Regions from separate parts of the uncultured Paraglaciecola sp. genome, predicted to be linked through region 2. Evidence: predicted binding sites of a transcription regulator. Region 2 holds the regulator's gene; the other holds the start of a gene.
The links. Region 2 encodes sigma-54, which starts transcription at its own class of promoters, with help from an activator protein. Its sites were predicted from a motif close to GTTGGCACGNNNNTNGNNT; they were not measured.
Positions count from the first base shown of each region.

Region 1: Q0Y52_RS15585 (FlgO family outer membrane protein) is a predicted target of sigma-54. The motif match lies at 1,882-1,900, and genes of this name have one in related genera.

Region 1 covers NZ_CALSOK010000017.1:10,976-19,110, reverse strand. The annotation lists gene Q0Y52_RS15595 (FlgO family outer membrane protein) at 1-54, shown strand, start outside; partial or broken gene Q0Y52_RS15590 (FlgO family outer membrane protein) at 437-903, opposite strand; gene Q0Y52_RS15585 (FlgO family outer membrane protein) at 1,243-1,845, opposite strand; gene Q0Y52_RS15580 (DoxX family protein) at 2,066-2,689, shown strand; gene Q0Y52_RS15575 (NAD(P)H nitroreductase) at 2,757-3,308, shown strand; gene Q0Y52_RS15570 (DEAD/DEAH box helicase) at 3,410-4,744, opposite strand; gene Q0Y52_RS15565 (3-oxoacid CoA-transferase subunit B) at 4,811-5,467, opposite strand; gene Q0Y52_RS15560 (CoA transferase subunit A) at 5,477-6,190, opposite strand; gene Q0Y52_RS15555 (LysR family transcriptional regulator) at 6,329-7,228, shown strand; gene Q0Y52_RS15550 (hypothetical protein) at 7,581-7,928, opposite strand; gene Q0Y52_RS15545 (hypothetical protein) at 8,111-8,135, opposite strand, start outside.
Region 2 covers NZ_CALSOK010000014.1:119,453-127,587, forward strand. The annotation lists gene Q0Y52_RS14130 (HPr family phosphocarrier protein) at 79-354, opposite strand; gene rapZ (RNase adapter RapZ) at 354-1,196, opposite strand; gene ptsN (PTS IIA-like nitrogen regulatory protein PtsN) at 1,197-1,646, opposite strand; gene hpf (ribosome hibernation promoting factor) at 1,681-1,968, opposite strand; gene Q0Y52_RS14150 (RNA polymerase factor sigma-54) at 1,994-3,487, opposite strand; gene lptB (LPS export ABC transporter ATP-binding protein) at 3,656-4,381, opposite strand; gene lptA (lipopolysaccharide transport periplasmic protein LptA) at 4,381-4,929, opposite strand; gene lptC (LPS export ABC transporter periplasmic protein LptC) at 4,892-5,458, opposite strand; gene kdsC (3-deoxy-manno-octulosonate-8-phosphatase KdsC) at 5,455-6,009, opposite strand; gene Q0Y52_RS14175 (KpsF/GutQ family sugar-phosphate isomerase) at 6,009-6,968, opposite strand; gene Q0Y52_RS14180 (calcium/sodium antiporter) at 6,993-7,949, opposite strand.

The DNA.
Region 1 (8,135 bases), on a different contig from region 2:
GTCGCCTCTAGTAATAAAGTATTACCCAATATTGTTATTAATAGTGTCTTATAATCAAGAGGTATCCGCTTTTAGTAAGGTAATTTATGATTATAAGTGAAAGCATTTTTACCTGAAAAAGTTTATATTACATAATTTTAAGAAATCATAAAAATAGTGAGTTTTGGAAAAAAGCTAAGGCTTCCTAGCAATATTGAACAAATATATTCAACTGCGAAGATACTATATTTTAAGTAAAAATCAGTTGTTAAATTCATCTTGTTTTTTGACCTGATAGAACAAAGTAAAGTAATGTTTAAACTGGTCTGAAATTTTGATCTAATGGAAACCTGTTTTCTAACAACGATATTTCTTATTTATTTTAAGATCTGTAGTATTTCTTAGTCCATTGAAGAAATTGCAACCTCTGATTTATAGTGCTCTTCTCTGACCTTATTTAATTTGATATCAAAGAAACAAGTTTGGGAGTCATTTTAGGCTGGTCTTCAATATTTTGGGTAAGCCCTCCAATTAAGTCTTTAACTATTCCATTGGGTATAAAATGCTGTGCAGATGCCACCACTTCCTTTGATTTTAAGCCAACTATTCTGGCGTTGATTAGATATCCCTCTGTATGTTTCAACATAGTGCCGCCGACAATATATTTGGCGGCCATATCTCCCGGCAATTCTTTATAATCTTTAGTAAAAGCAAAATCGCCTTGCTCGGTAATTCTTGCAAACCCAGTGGTTTTTAGTCGATAACAGGAATACCAAATTTATGTATTTCATGAATTAAGCTTTCAGCCATCTGATTACCTAGTAAACTTGACTGATTGTAATCACTATCAAGCATTACAAAACTTACAACGGCTAATGGCGTAGATGAATTAACATACTGTAAATTGGCCACCAAATCTTGCATTAAGCCCCTAGCATAATGATTAATATTAAGTTTTGTTGCTGATATTGATGGACTTTCTTGGCGTCCTTGTTTGGGATTTTGCATACCGTCTGGATGTTGCAAGTGGATTGAGTAAGATTGTTCCATTTCCTTTGAAAGTCCAGCTGAATGATTGTTAGCAAATCTGTCTTTGAACTGATGCTGAAACATAAGGCTCGACTCAAATGGAGTTGAGGGTTCTGAAGTCTGCGTTATGATGGATGCATAGGGTTCTTGCACGTTTTCGTCGATAAATGTAGCGCACCCACATAAGGTAGAGCTTGCTAATAATCCTAATATTGATAGTTTCATTGTGCTCTCCTAATATCCATTTCGATAGATTTGGTTGTTTTTAAGTGTTACTTTCGATTGACTCCACATAACATCATTTGGCACATAATCTGTTGCCGCTGCTAGTATAATGTTTCCTGGAACCTGTATTAATCTAATATTCACTATGCAGTTGTTTTCTTGCAACGTGTAGGTACCGGTTAAAAAATAGTCTGCTGTTATTGCGGGATTTAATTCATTCAGTTGCCTACTCAACATTTTGTCAGCTTGCTCGCTGATTTTTATGTTTGGCATCGTTTTATATTCTATAACTTTCAAACCAGCCTGCGTGGCGAAGGTCATTAAGCTTTCATGAATTTGCAAACCTAATGCCAAGTGGGAAGGCAAAGACTCGCCGTTAGAATACATAGTCGGTAAAATTGTGCCGACAGCCATCGTGTTAGATATGTCAATCAATTGGGATGTACTTAATAATTGTCTAGCGAGTTTTTCTACATGTCTATGTAGTGTGTTTGATGGACTATCATTTGTGGCCGTCACATCAATTAAATCTTTACTTTCATCCATCAAATCCGTCAGGGCACAACCAGAGGCCAAAGTACCAATTAGGATCATTAAACATAAAGTGCGCATAGAGTGTATATCTTTAGTGAAAGCTTATAACTGAAGTAGCAATATAAGTGCCGATAAGGTTGCAGGTGAAATTATTTCTATTCACTCAAATAGGTTTAAAAAGCAGAATATAGAATTATTGCAACGAACCTGAACTAAGCTTTCAAATTTGATCTAAGTCTAACGAAATATTTTGATTACCTAACCTCTCTTACAGGTGACTACATTATCAGGAAAATTTATGCGCCTGTTGAATCTGTATACCCCTTTACACAAGTTACTGGATAAGAGTTTGGTATTTGAAGGGCTTGCGCCTTTGTTACTTAGGCTCTATTTAGCACCCGTGATGATCCAAGGTGGTTGGACTAAATATCAGGGGTTTGATGGCATTCTAGATTGGTTTGGTCATGCAGATTATGGTTTAGGTTTGCCTTTTCCGTTCGTTCTGGCTTTTCTTGCCACTGCAGCTGAGTTGGTGGGGGGACTGTTTTTGCTTATTGGTTTGGCAACGCGCTGGGTAAGTATTCCGTTGATGCTCACTATGTTAGTGGCTGCGTTTACAGTGCATTGGCCAAATGGTTGGGCAGCGATTGCTGATGCCAACAGCTGGATGTCAGACGGTACTATTATACTTAACGAAGCAGTGTTAAATATGCCAGATAAATTAGCCGCCGCTAAAGTCGTGTTGCAAGCACATGGCAACTATGAACGGCTGACATCAAGTGGAAAATTGGTTGTGCTCAACAATGGAATTGAATTTGCTATGACTTATTTCATCATGCTGCTTTCATTGTTTTTTAGCGGTGGAGGTAAGTACACCAGTGTTGATTTCTTCTTAGCGAAAAAATTTATCGCTAAGACATAAAAAAAAACGGCGCGCCAGCGCCTTTTTTATTAGAATAAAGCCAAGATTAAAATGTACGGATAACCACATGCTGGCGTTAGACCTATTACTCAATCGATGTTCTCAACCTCGTTTACAAGCTCCGGCTCCAGAAGGCCAAGCGTTAGAAAATATCAAACAAGCCGCATTACGCGCCCCAGACCATGCCTGCTTATCACCATGGAAGTTTATTGTGTGTCAAAACCAGGGGTTAATACGCCTAGGTGAAATATTTGAACAAGCGGCCATCTTTGCTGATAAAAGCGAAAAAGAAATAGAGCGTGCACCGCAATTGCCGTTACGAGCGCCTATGGTGATGGTGGCGATAGCCAAATACACCAATCACAAAAAAGTGCCTTGGGTAGAACAAGTGGCCTCAGCATCTTGTGCAGTGCACGCCATGCAAATGGCTGCAGTGGCTCAAGGTTTTGCCGGTGTTTGGCGCACTGGCAGTTTTGCCCAAGACCCCATTGTAAAGCAGGCCTTTGAATTAGCCGAGCAAGATGAAATAGTCGGTTTTCTTTATTTAGGCTCGTCTGCTGTAACCCGTCTTCCAAAGCCGAAAAAAAATAGTGCAACGTTTTTTGAAAATTGGAATTAAATCTAGTTTAGGTGATAAAAAAGCGCTCGACCTTCTTTATGGTTCAAGCGCTTTTTTGTTTTGAGGTTCGACCTTGGAATATGTTTTCGAATTTGCTTTAACTATTCTTCAGTATCGTCCTCAGGCTTCAATACTACTCTTGGCTTACGCTTCATTGGCATGTCACCCGCGTCTTTACCTTGCATAGTTCTCACACGGTTAGGCGTTTGTTGAGGTTTAGCCTGTTTAGTAACCTTTTTATTGATCGATTTTTTGCTTAACGCTACTTTAGTTTTAGCCGGTTTTAAGCCTTTAAACTTGGCCGTTAAACCTTCAATCTGACTAAATTCCATGTTTTGCTGCATAAAACTTTTGATGGCTAAAAAGCTAAACCAATCTTTTGGCCCAACAAAGGATACCGCTTGGCCTTTGTTGCCTGCTCGTCCAGTTCTACCGACTCTATGCACGTATTCATCAGCTAATTTAGGTAAATCAAAATTGACTACTAAAGCAACATTGAGCAAGTCCAAACCGCGAGAGGCGATATCGGTGGTGACTAATATGTGGTGCTGACCTCGGCCAAACTCACTCATAATATTATTACGCTGTCCTTGTGTGAGCTCGCCACTTAACGCAACGGCATGTAACCCTTGCTCTTTAAGTAAGACTGTTAATCTTTCTGTATCAGTACGGGTGGCAGTGAATACTATTATTTGACGGTATTCTTGCTGATTGATCATATGACTTAATAATAACTCTTTGTGCGTCACATGATCTGCTAAGTAAAACTGTTGTTGAATATCTTTATGTTCCTCACCCGCAGAGCCAACACTGATGCGTTGTGGGCTTTTTAATAGGGTTTGAGTTAGTTCATGCATTGCGGCACTGTCTAAAGTTGCAGAAAACATCATGGATTGGCGTTTACGATGATCCGCCGCTTGATTGATAAGTCTAAGCTGAGAGGCAAAACCTAAGTCTAACATTCTGTCTGCTTCATCTAATATCAGCATTTCAAGCCCGTTTAAGAATAACGATTTGCCTGCAAGATGATCCGCGACGCGACCTGCTGTACCTACAATAAATTGTGGATGATGTTTAAGGACCTTCACTTGGTCGTTAAAGTTTTCACCCCCTAATATCAAAGCAGCTTTTAGCTGCTGTTTCGCAATTAATCCTTTGAGCTGCAAAAATACTTGTTTGGCGAGCTCTCGTGTCGGCGCCAAAATAAGCACTCTTGGGTCGCGACGGCTTAAAGGCTGCTTGGTTAACACTCTCTGTACTGCTGGTAATAGAAACGCTAGTGTTTTTCCAGAGCCGGTTTTGGATGAGGCAATTAAGTCTTTACCCATCAAGCCGTAAGGGATCGCCTTACTTTGGATTTCTGTAGGTGTATCAAGCCCTTTAATTTCAAGGGCTTTTGATAAATTATGATGTAAAGGTAGGTCGGTAAATTGCAAAAGACATGCTCTAATAACTGATATAAAGCGATTATACTAGGCTGTTGGCAATAGTGTCGGTTTATTTCAAAACATCATTTCTGGCACATCGTTACTGACGACTAATTTGCCTGCTGTTTTGGATTGAATTTCAGCAACTGACACCCCCGGCGCTCGTTCAACTAAATGAAAGGCTCCCTCTTTTACTTCGAACACGGCCAAGTCAGTAATGATTTTGTTAATACAATTTACCCCAGTTAAGGGTAGGGTACATTGCTCTAACAGCTTTGAATTTCCATGTTTATCAGCGTGGGTCATAGTCACAATAATATTTTGTGCACCTGCGACTAAGTCCATTGCGCCGCCCATGCCTTTAATAAGTTTGCCGGGGATCATCCATGAAGCAATACTGCCATTAGAGTCTACCTCAAATGCACCCAGTACTGTTAAGTCCACATGTCCCCCACGGATCATCGCAAAACTTTCTGCTGAATTAAAAATAGACGCACCTGTTGCAGCCGTCACCGTTTCTTTGCCGGCATTAATCATGTCTGCGTCTACTCGCTCTTCAGTGGGGTAGGGTCCCATGCCGAGTAAACCATTTTCTGATTGCAGCATCACTTCGATATCATCCGCTACATAGTTAGCAGCTAGGGTCGGGATGCCAATACCTAAATTAATATAGTGACCATCACAAAATTCTTGTGCTACTCGCATTGCAATTTGTTCTCTGCTTAATGACATAATAATGACCTATTGGTTGCTGTTATCTGATGAGAGGATTTTACGTTCGATACGTTTTTCAAAGTTGCCTACTATGATCCTATCAACGTATATTCCAGGTGTGTGTATTTCGCTAGGAGATAATTCTCCTGGCTCTACTATTTCTTCAACTTCTAATACGGTTATTTTCCCTGCCGTAGCGGCCATAGGGTTGAAGTTTTGTGCCGTATAGCGATAAATACAGTTTCCGTAACGGTCGGCTTTATAGGCTTTAATAATGGCAAAATCACCGGTGATCGACTCTTCGAGAATATAATCACGACCATTAAATTTTCGGGTCTCTTTACCTTCACCTACAGGAGTACCAAAACCGGTTGCTGTATAAAAAGCCGGAATACCTGCGCCGCCTGCTCGCATTTTTTCAGCTAACGTTCCTTGTGGTGTGAGTTCGACTTCTAGCTCGCCATTTAATAATTGCTGCTCAAATAAGGCGTTTTCCCCCACATAGGATGACACCATTTTTTTGATCTGTTTTTCTTCTAACAACAGGCCTAAACCAAATCCGTCAACACCGCAATTGTTGGAGACTATCGTTAAACCTTTGGTATTCATCTTTTGTATTTGCGCAATGAGTCCCTCAGGTATGCCGCAAAGGCCAAAGCCGCCAGCTATTACTGTCATATTGTCTTGTAAACCGGCCATTGCCGCTTCGTAACTGTCTACTACCTTGTTAAAACCTGCCATGATTTACTCTCAAGTTAAATAATTGAGTAGAGTGTAAAAGATACTTTTAAATAGTAAAATTGAATTAACATCTGTATTAATAGATTTTATTTATTAATCTTCATTGCTTTTCATTACTTTAAACGAGAGTCACTAGCCATGTATAACGTATCTTTTCGTCAGGTACAGATTTTTGTCTGTATTGCGCAATCACCTACATTTGCTCAGGCTGCTGAGAAAATGTGCCTGTCTCAGCCCGCCTTGTCCTCGGCAATAAAAAAAATGGAATCACAGTTGGGCGGATTGCTGTTTTCGCGCACCACCCGCAAAGTTGAACTCAGTCCAGAAGGGAGACAATTTTTGCCTGTTGCAGAGCGGTTAATTGCCGACTGGCAAGAGGCATTTTCGGACTTACATAATCTATTTTCATTAGGTCGAGGCAAGTTATCAATAGCCTCAATGCCTTCATTTGCTGCTGGGTTGTTGCCGGGTATATTGCAACGGTTCAAAACTGAGTTTCCCAATATAAAATTATCAGTGGTTGATGTAGTCATGGAGTCAGTGATAAAAAATGTACAAGCGGGTAGGGCAGAGATTGGATTTTCCTTCGAACACAAAAAAATGGATGGTTTGGAGTTTCATCCTATTCTCACTGATAATTTTATTGCGGTATTGCCGGCAAATCATCCTTTGAGTAAACATCAAATGTTATCATGGTCACAAATTGCCCTATACCCTTTTGTGGCTATGAATAAAGGTTCAGCTATTCGCCAATGGATTGATTCATTTATGGAAATGAATCACTTATCTTTAAATATAGTAGTGGAGGCCGGTCAACTTGCCACATTAGGGCAGTTTGTAAAACATGACTTAGGTGTTTCTGTGGTACCGGCTCTATGTCAGGAGCAAATGCTCAGTAAAAACTTAGTCTGCCTGAAGATCTATCAAAGAGGCTTAAGTAAAAGAGTCGGTATAATCCGGCAAAAAAATGGCAACTTATCCACAGTGGCTGCATCATTTTGGAAATGGACAGTGCAAAATGTTTCATATCCAAGTTAAAGTAGAGATGCAATCTAGCTAAATACACTCTAGTTACCATTTTTTATTTTCTGCAAATAAATCCTCCAGACCATCTCTGTTTAATTGTTCTTTTGACAACATCCAAACTATTGGGTGTTTCAGGATACTTATAATGTTTTGCAACTTCTCTTCAAATGGACTTTACTGGCAGTGATCAACTCATCTGGGTTAATCTCGGCAAAAAGTGTAACGGTAGCTTTTTCTAATCATTGTCTTACAGTGCCTGTTTGATTATTCTTTACAGCCGTATCGCTACGTCTCATCAACTTGTCAACGTTGGCTCTTAGCTGCAATCGTTCAAGTAGTTTGTCTTCAGCTAAAAAACACTGCTTTAAAAACGATTTCTCTTAAAATCAGAACGTAGTAATGAGCGTAGCGTTTTTATACTCCGAATAAATTGAATACATTTTTTGTGACCATGTGGCAGTTGAAAACTTTGGTCTGATTGAGGGGAGGTATTAATGTTTATATTTTTTAAATTATTTTCTGTTGTTTTTATTTTGGCGTTATAAACTATTGTTTTGTCATCCAGCATTTTGGCTGCTTTTGTCACAGCCAAAATGTTGTGCTGCATAATAAAAATCAGCTTTTGGGAAATGGGTAATTGTTCTGTATAAACGCTGAGTAATATGTCTCTCTGGCTGTAATACATCGCATTAATTGATACATCATTTAACAAAATATCAATTAAATCAGCATCCAGATACCACGCTAAATCAGCTGAATGGCTTACTTCTTAAATCATATTTTTATAATTTAAATAATCTCATTGGTCGCCAGTAAATATTCTATTAAGTCTTCTATGTGGCATTCGTCAATATTTAAAGGCAGATTATCTTTTCCTGCTCGAAATAAAGACAATTATTGCACCAGTCCAGTATTTAGT
Region 2 (8,135 bases):
TGGCGACCGCGCGGGACGATGGCGCGAAGCGAAGCTTTTCATTTCTACTTATAAACAAAAAGTGTTATTCAGAGCTTATTATTCCTCCTCATTAAACTTAGTGACGATCAAGGTTTCTACCGCGTCCATTGCTGCTTGTGCATCTTTACCTTCACTGACGACTCGCACTTCTTTACCTTGGTGGCTTTCGAGCATCATTAAGCCAAGTACGCTGTTGGCTGAGGCTTGCTTATCGCCTTGGTGTAGCGTGATTTGTGCATCAAACTTATTGGTTAGCTGAACAAGCTGCGTGGCTGCTCTTGCGTGAAGCCCTAATTTGTTAACGATCACCAGTGTCTTTTCGAAACTAGGCATCAGTTTTGTTCGCGGTGGCGAATTTGTACATCAGGGTGAGAGTTACTGAAATTTTTGGCTAACATTTCAGCAACAAAAACGGATCTATGTTGGCCGCCCGTGCAACCAATCGCTACGGTGACATAACTGCGATTGTTGCGCTCTAAATGGGGTAACCATGTGGAAATTAAGTTTTGAATTTGCCAAATAAACTTAGTCACTATGGGTTGCGAGCCCAAAAATATCTGCACCGGTGCATCTAACCCTGTTAAGTGTTTGAGGTCCGGTTCCCAATGAGGGTTAGGTAAGAAGCGACCATCAAAAACATAATCTGCATCTTTTGGTATGCCATGCTTAAAGCCAAAGGATTCGAATACCAAGACCAGTCTAGAACTTTTTTTACCTAAAATGCGTTCACGGACTAATTCAGCAAGCTGATGGACCGACAGTTGGTCAGTGTCTATATACAAATCAGCACGTTCGGCAATAGGTGCGAGTAATTGGCTTTCTGCTTGGATAGCATCAGACAAAGACTTATTTTGTTTGGATAAAGGATGCAGTCGTCTTGTTTCGCTAAAACGTCTAATCAACATGTCATCGCTGGCATCTAAATAAAGTATGGTCATATCCCAAGTGGAGGGCAGATAATCAAGAATTTCGACTAGCTCATTAGGATCTTTTGGTAAGTTACGGACATCGATGCTAACGGCCACTTGGTCGTATTCATCAACTACAGTATGAGTGAGTGTGGGTAAAAGGTTAACTGGAATATTATCCACACAATAATAGCCAAGATCTTCTAATGAGCGCAGCACTATAGATTTACCTGAGCCAGAACGCCCACTAATAATGATAAGTTTCATTTATCCTAGTGCCTCAAATAACTCTTGGTCTGTTTTTGCTTGGCGCATTAGGCTTAACGTGTCCTTATTGTTTAGTTTCGTGGCAATAGCAGACAAAGTGCCTAAGTGTTCAGATGCTTTGTCTTCGGGTACTAAAATAGCAAAAAAGATATCAACAGGCGCATTGTCTATGGCGTCATAATCGATTGGTTTTTTACTGGTCAATACAATAGCCATAACATTTTCTAGTTCTTGTAGGCGACCATGTGGCAGGGCAATACCATTGCCAATGCCAGTGCTGCCCATTTTTTCTCTGCATGTCAGACTAGACAAAATAGTAGCTTGGTCAATATCAACATCAATTAAATGTTGGTTAGCAATTTGACTAATAAGTTCAAGTACTCGTTTTTTACTGGTTCCTTGAACTGCACATAAAGTACAGTCAGGATGAAGAATATCTTTTATTTCCATTATGAATTCTAATTGTGGTTTATCGTTGACGCTATCAATGGCGTTTAATTTTTTCCTTGTGCTTAATCACTTGGCGGTCAAGTTTATCGATTAAAGCATCTATTGCTGCATACATATCTGACTGTTCAGATGTAGCAAACACCTCTGTTCCACTGAGGTGTAAAGTGGCTTCCGCTTTTTGATTAAGCTTTTCCACATTTAATATTACATGAACATTATTTATATGCTCAAAATGTCGTTCTAGTTTAGTAAATTTCGTATGTACGTAATCTCTTAAAGAATCTGTAATATCTACATGATGGCCGGTAAGGTTAATTTGCATATCGCCTATTCCTTCTTCAATTCGCCTAAAGCAGGCTCTTACGTTGGTTAGATGGTGGGATCATGAGTGACTCCCGGTATTTTGCTATTGTTCGCCGCGCTACCATAATGCCTTGGTCGGCCAACACCTGAGCAATTTTGCTATCGCTTAAAGGTTTACTGGGTTTTTCTGCAGCTACTAACTTTTTAATCAATGCCCTTATTGCAGTTGATGAACATTCTCCGCCTGCATCTGTGGCTACATGGCTAGAGAAGAAGTATTTCAGCTCAAAAATACCTCTTGGTGTATGCATGTATTTTTGTGTTGTAACTCGCGAAATAGTGGATTCGTGCATATCTACCATTTCAGCGACATCGTTCAACACCATAGGTCTCATCATTTCGGGGCCATGTTCAAAAAAACCCATTTGTTGCTGCACTATGCAGTTAGACACTTTAAGAAGAGTTTCGTTGCGGCTTTCAACACTTTTAATAAACCACTTTGCCTCTTGTAAATGTGAACGAATAAATTGACTGTCTGAAGTGTTCTTAACACTTTTGCTCATCGCTGCATATTGCTGATTGACGTTGAGTTTAGGAAGGCTATCTGGGTTAAGTTCTACTTTCCATCGGCCATTTTTCTTAGAAACAGATACATCAGGGATAACGTAATCTGATTCACCTGTGACTATGGCAGTACCTGGCCTAGGATTAAGGGTTTGCAACAGACGCATGGCTTCCCGCAACTCTTCTTCTTTGAGACGAGTTTTTCGCATTAGAGTACGATAGTCTTTACTGCCTATCAGATCGCAGTAATCAGTAATCAACAACTTGGCTTCTTCTAACCAAGGTGTATCTGATGCAAACTGCCGTAATTGGATTAGTAAACATTCTTGGGCGCTGCGAGCGCCTGAGCCTATGGGATCAAACATCTGGATGCGTTTAAGTACTACTGCAACTTCGTCCAGTTCAATCTCTTCGTCATCCATACTGGCTAGGACTTCTTCAGTGCTAATAGTCAAATAACCGGCTTCATCGATAGAATCGATAATGGCCATAGCAATAGCAATATCGGTATCGCTAAAATGGGTTAAACGCATTTGCCAAAGCAAATGGTCTTGAATATTTTCTGTGGTTTCGCCTTGAAATACTTGATCATCATCGCCTGCTGATCCTGCACTGCTCATAGAGGAAGGGGCTGATGAAGCACTTAAATATTCATCCCAAGTACTGTCTAAGGGTAAATCCTCTGGTATGTCATTATTTTGCAGGGCATCGCCGCTATCGACACTATCCGCATTGACTTCAACTTGAGTGCTGTCGCTATCTTTATTATCGGCACTGTGGTTAGTTTCAAGGGCTTTTTCGCCACTACCACTGTCATCTGACTCGTTTACTTCTAACAACGGGTTAGAGTCTAAGGCTTCTTGAATTTCAGCTTGTAAATCCAAAGTAGACAATTGCAATAGCTTTATGGCTTGTTGCAGCTGCGGTGTCATTGTAAGTTGTTGGCTAAATCTTAACTGTAAAGAGGGTTTCATTAACTTCTTATGTTTAATCTGTTGTTGTTATCAGACGAGATGAACTCTTCATTCTAGAAATTACAGCGTGTTGTCGAAGTTATCCCACATCAATCATAAAATACTAATCAAGTTCGCTTGCTTGACAGCTTTGCTGGAAGCTTAATATTTTAAGTAATATTCTTTTAACTATAGCCTGAATTGTTCACCTAGGTATACATCTCTTACACGTTGATCACTTAAAACTTCTTCCGAAGTGCCAGAAGCTATCAACTCGCCATGGCTCACTATATATGCTTTTTCACATACATCTAAGGTTTCACGCACGTTATGATCGGTAATTAATACACCTAGACCTCTATCGCGTAATTGTTGAATTATTTTTTTTATGTCGTTAACTGAAATGGGATCAACCCCAGCAAAGGGTTCGTCTAATAATATAAATTCTGGATCAGCCGCCAAGGCTCGCGCAATTTCTACTCTTCTGCGTTCACCGCCAGACAGACTCATACCTAAACTATTGCGAATATGGTTGATATTAAATTCGTCCAATAATGAGTCGGCCTGTTGTTCTCGCTGTTCTTTTGATAATTCTTTACGAGTTTGTAATATCGCCATCAGATTTTGATATACGGTTAGCTTTCTGAATATTGATGCTTCTTGTGGTAAATAACCTATGCCTTGCCTAGCACGCACATGCATTGGTTGCAGAGTAAGATTCTGTTGATCAATATAGATGTCACCTTTGTCTAAAGGTACTAGCCCAACAATCATATAAAAAGTGGTGGTTTTACCAGCGCCATTTGGTCCTAATAAACCCACTATTTGACCAGTCGATACTTCAATGCTGACATCTCTTACAACTTGTCTAGACTTATAAGACTTAGCTAAATGTGTGGCTTTCAATACGGCCATTAAGGTTGTTCATCCTGTTGGGCTGTTTCAAGTTCTTTAGGCTTTGATACAGGCTGGAATGTGGTAATAACACGGCCACTTTCTTGATCGCTACCTTGAGCTATGATTTGTTCAAGTTCCATATTAAATGTGATTGATTTGCCTTGCACACTACTAGAATTCTGCTTTATCTCAGCATTCCCCTCTAATGATAGGGAGCGAGTTTGACGATGGTATTCAATCTTATCTGCCTTGGCAGTGACCATGCTGCCATCTTCTTGTTGTTGAGAATATGTAGCAGGGTTACCAGTGGCGATAAATATTTCATTGCCTTCACCCTTGCTGGCATCAATTTCTAAATCATCTGCACTGACTTTTAAAGATCCTTGTAGGATCACAACATTGCCTTGGTAAGTTGCTCTTTTGGCAATGCCATCAGCATTTTGGTACAAGGAAGCCAGTTCAATTTTTTTAGTAAAATCATCTTTCCCAGCATAACTATTAGTCGAAAATAATAACGTTGCTAAAAAACTAGTACGGAACAGACGGTTGGTAAACGGTTTTAACATGGTCTAATAACTCATATTTTTGGGTTTCTAGGCTAGCGGTGAAGCCATTACTGTTTATCACATAATTTGGGCCAATAATTTCGACTGGCTGATCTGAATACATGGTCTTTTCCACTAGGTTTACTTCGACAAAATTGGTGCGGATGACTTGTATATAACCTTTCTTATCAAGGCTGGTGATTTCTACATCGGTTTCAAATTGGATCCGTTGATCTTCATATAATGTCCCTTCCTGTGCGTCTACTTTCCATGGATGAAGTGATTGAGCAAATAACAAATAGTTAGGTTGTTTAAACAATGTGAACCCAAGGAGGTCAAAATTTTCCATCTTTTGGGCAAAAACCTGATGATTTATCTGTCCCAATTTATCATACAATGTACTGCGCATCTTACTTGCTAGGTAATTAGGAACCCAAGCGTCTTCTGTTTGCGAGTCTACCTTTAATACTTCTTTAGCAAGCCATCCGGGAAGACTCAAGGCTAATGCTAGTAAAAATAACACCACAATACACAGGGTAACGCGATTCATATACTGGCGCTGTGTATGGTATGTAACTGCCCATGAGACAGCAGGATTAAATCGCATAATTCACGCACTGCCCCAAATCCACCTTTAGTCCGAGTCTGATAGTGCGCCTGTGCAGCTAAAAGCGGGTGGCCATCTTGTACACATATATTACATTGCGACACCTTAAACATGCCTAAGTCAGGCATATCATCCCCTATTGCAGCAGTCTCACTTATAGTAACGGATATTTTATTTTGTATGGCTTGCAAAGCTGGCTGTTTGTCTTCACAGCCTTGATAAATATGTTGAACTCCTAGAGATGTCATCCGCTGCTCTACCATATTTGAATTACGCCCAGTGATAACTGCAACTTGCACACCAATTTTTTGTAATGCTTTGATCCCGTAGCCATCTCGTGTATGGAATGCTTTAAGCTCCTCTCCATTTTGACCCATGTAAATTCGGCCGTCCGAAAATACACCATCAACATCACAGGCTAATAGTTTTATTTGCTTAAATTGTATTATTAGTTTTTTATCAATCGGTCCATAAGGAGTCATTAACATAGACATTAAATAATACCTGCTTGAAGCAGTATCTGCATATTGATAGCCCCTATTGGTTTGCCATTATTATCAGTTAAAAAAAGCGAACTTATTTTATGTTTTTGCATGAGTGTAAGGACTTCGGCAGCCAACATTTCTGGTTTAGCTGTAATGCAGTTAGGGGTCATAACCTCATGGATTTTAGTTTTGTGAATATCTATTCTATCGTCAAGTATTCTGCGTAAATCACCGTCTGTGAAAATACCCAATAATTGACCATCGTCATCGATCACTCCTGCCATACCTAAGGCTTTTTGTGAAATAACTAATAAAACTTCACGCAAATTTTGTTGTTCTGAGACCAAAGGTAAAGATTGCCTTGTGACCATCACGTCTTCTAATTTAATTAAGAGCTTTCTACCTAATGAACCGCCTGGGTGTGACAATGCGAAGTCTTCAGACGTAAAACCTCTTGCATCGAGAAGCGCAACGGCGAGTGCATCACCCATAACTAAGGTCGCAGTTGTACTTGAAGTAGGCGCAAGACCAAGTGAGCAGGCTTCCTGCTCAACTTTGATGCACAGATTAATATCGGCATATCTGCCAAGAGTACTCTGAGGGTTTGATGTCATAGCAATAATAGGCACACCCATGCGCTTTACCACAGGGATCAATGCTAATAGTTCGGACGTTTCGCCTGAGTTTGAAATGGCTAACAAGATATCTTGTTTGGTGAGCATACCTAAATCACCATGGTTGGCTTCCGCAGGGTGCATAAAAAATGCGGGTGTGCCTGTGCTGGCTAATGTGGCTGATATTTTATGGCCAATATGACCTGACTTCCCCATCCCGCAAACAATTATTTTACCCTCGCAAGGTAAAATTAATTGACAAGCCTCTACAAAAGAATCATCGATATATTGGGCTAATTGCGCGATTGCTCGTTGTTCAATTTCTAATACTTTTAAGGCTGATTGTTTAATCATAGTGTGATTCTAAGCGTCGCTGTATTAACTAAATAACAAATATTGATAAGCACAGAAGCAAGTAATTAGACACATACCTTCCATTCGGTTAATACACCTGCCTCCTTTTAAATTAAAACTAAATACGATGAGTAATATTGTCAGCCCTAACATCACGTAACTGTCCCGTGTAGCCGCATTTTCATCTATTACTCCTGGGGCGATAAGACCTGGCATAGCCAGTACCGCCAAGAGATTAAAAATATTTGAACCAATTATATTACCTAGCGCTAAATCATCTTCGTTTTTCAACACTCCTGCAATGCAAGCCGCCAGTTCTGGTAAACTTGTACCAATAGCGATGATGGTTAAGCCAATGACTAATTCACTTAAACCAAAGTAGCGTGCTATCACTTCCGCAGAATCTACCATAAAGTAGGCGCTTGTTGGCAACAGTATCATACCCACTATTAACCACATAACGGCTATTGAAGTTGATACACCAGAAGGAATTTCATTTTCAGTTTCAGGTTGTAAAGGGTCGCCTTTTTCCATATTGAAAGACACCCAAGTGAGTCCACCAATAACAGCAAAAAATAAAGTGATTAAGATAATCCCCTCTATTTTGAGTAACAAATGATCAGACAAGAAATATACAGCCAGAAGGCTTACCAGCAATAACACCGGCATTTCTTTTTTTAGGGTACTTGATGCAATAGAGAGAGGTTTAAGTAGGGCTGTTAATCCTAGTACTAAAGCAATGTTAGTAATATTTGAACCGAGAGCGTTACCCACTGCAGTATCTATATTGCCGTTGAATGAGGCTGTGGCAGCTATCATGATTTCTGGAGCAGATGAGCCCATAGCCACGATAGTAAGGCCTATGATCATAGGTGAAACACCTATGTTTTTAGCTAATACTGAGGCGCCAAAGACAAATCTATCTGCGCCCCAACTCAAAACAATAAGCCAAATTAGGAAATAACAAGCTTCTAAAATCACAAAATTTCACTTCTAGTTTTGTTAGGGATTATAAATAGTTAAATTCAATTGTCGCAAAAAGCAAAGGCTTTGCATATGAATGTTAGTATAATTTAGTGTCGAAAATTTTTCGCACCCTCAAGGGTCCTTGAACCAGATGTATATTTAAAATGGGTTGATATATGCTTAAACTGTAACGAAAGCATG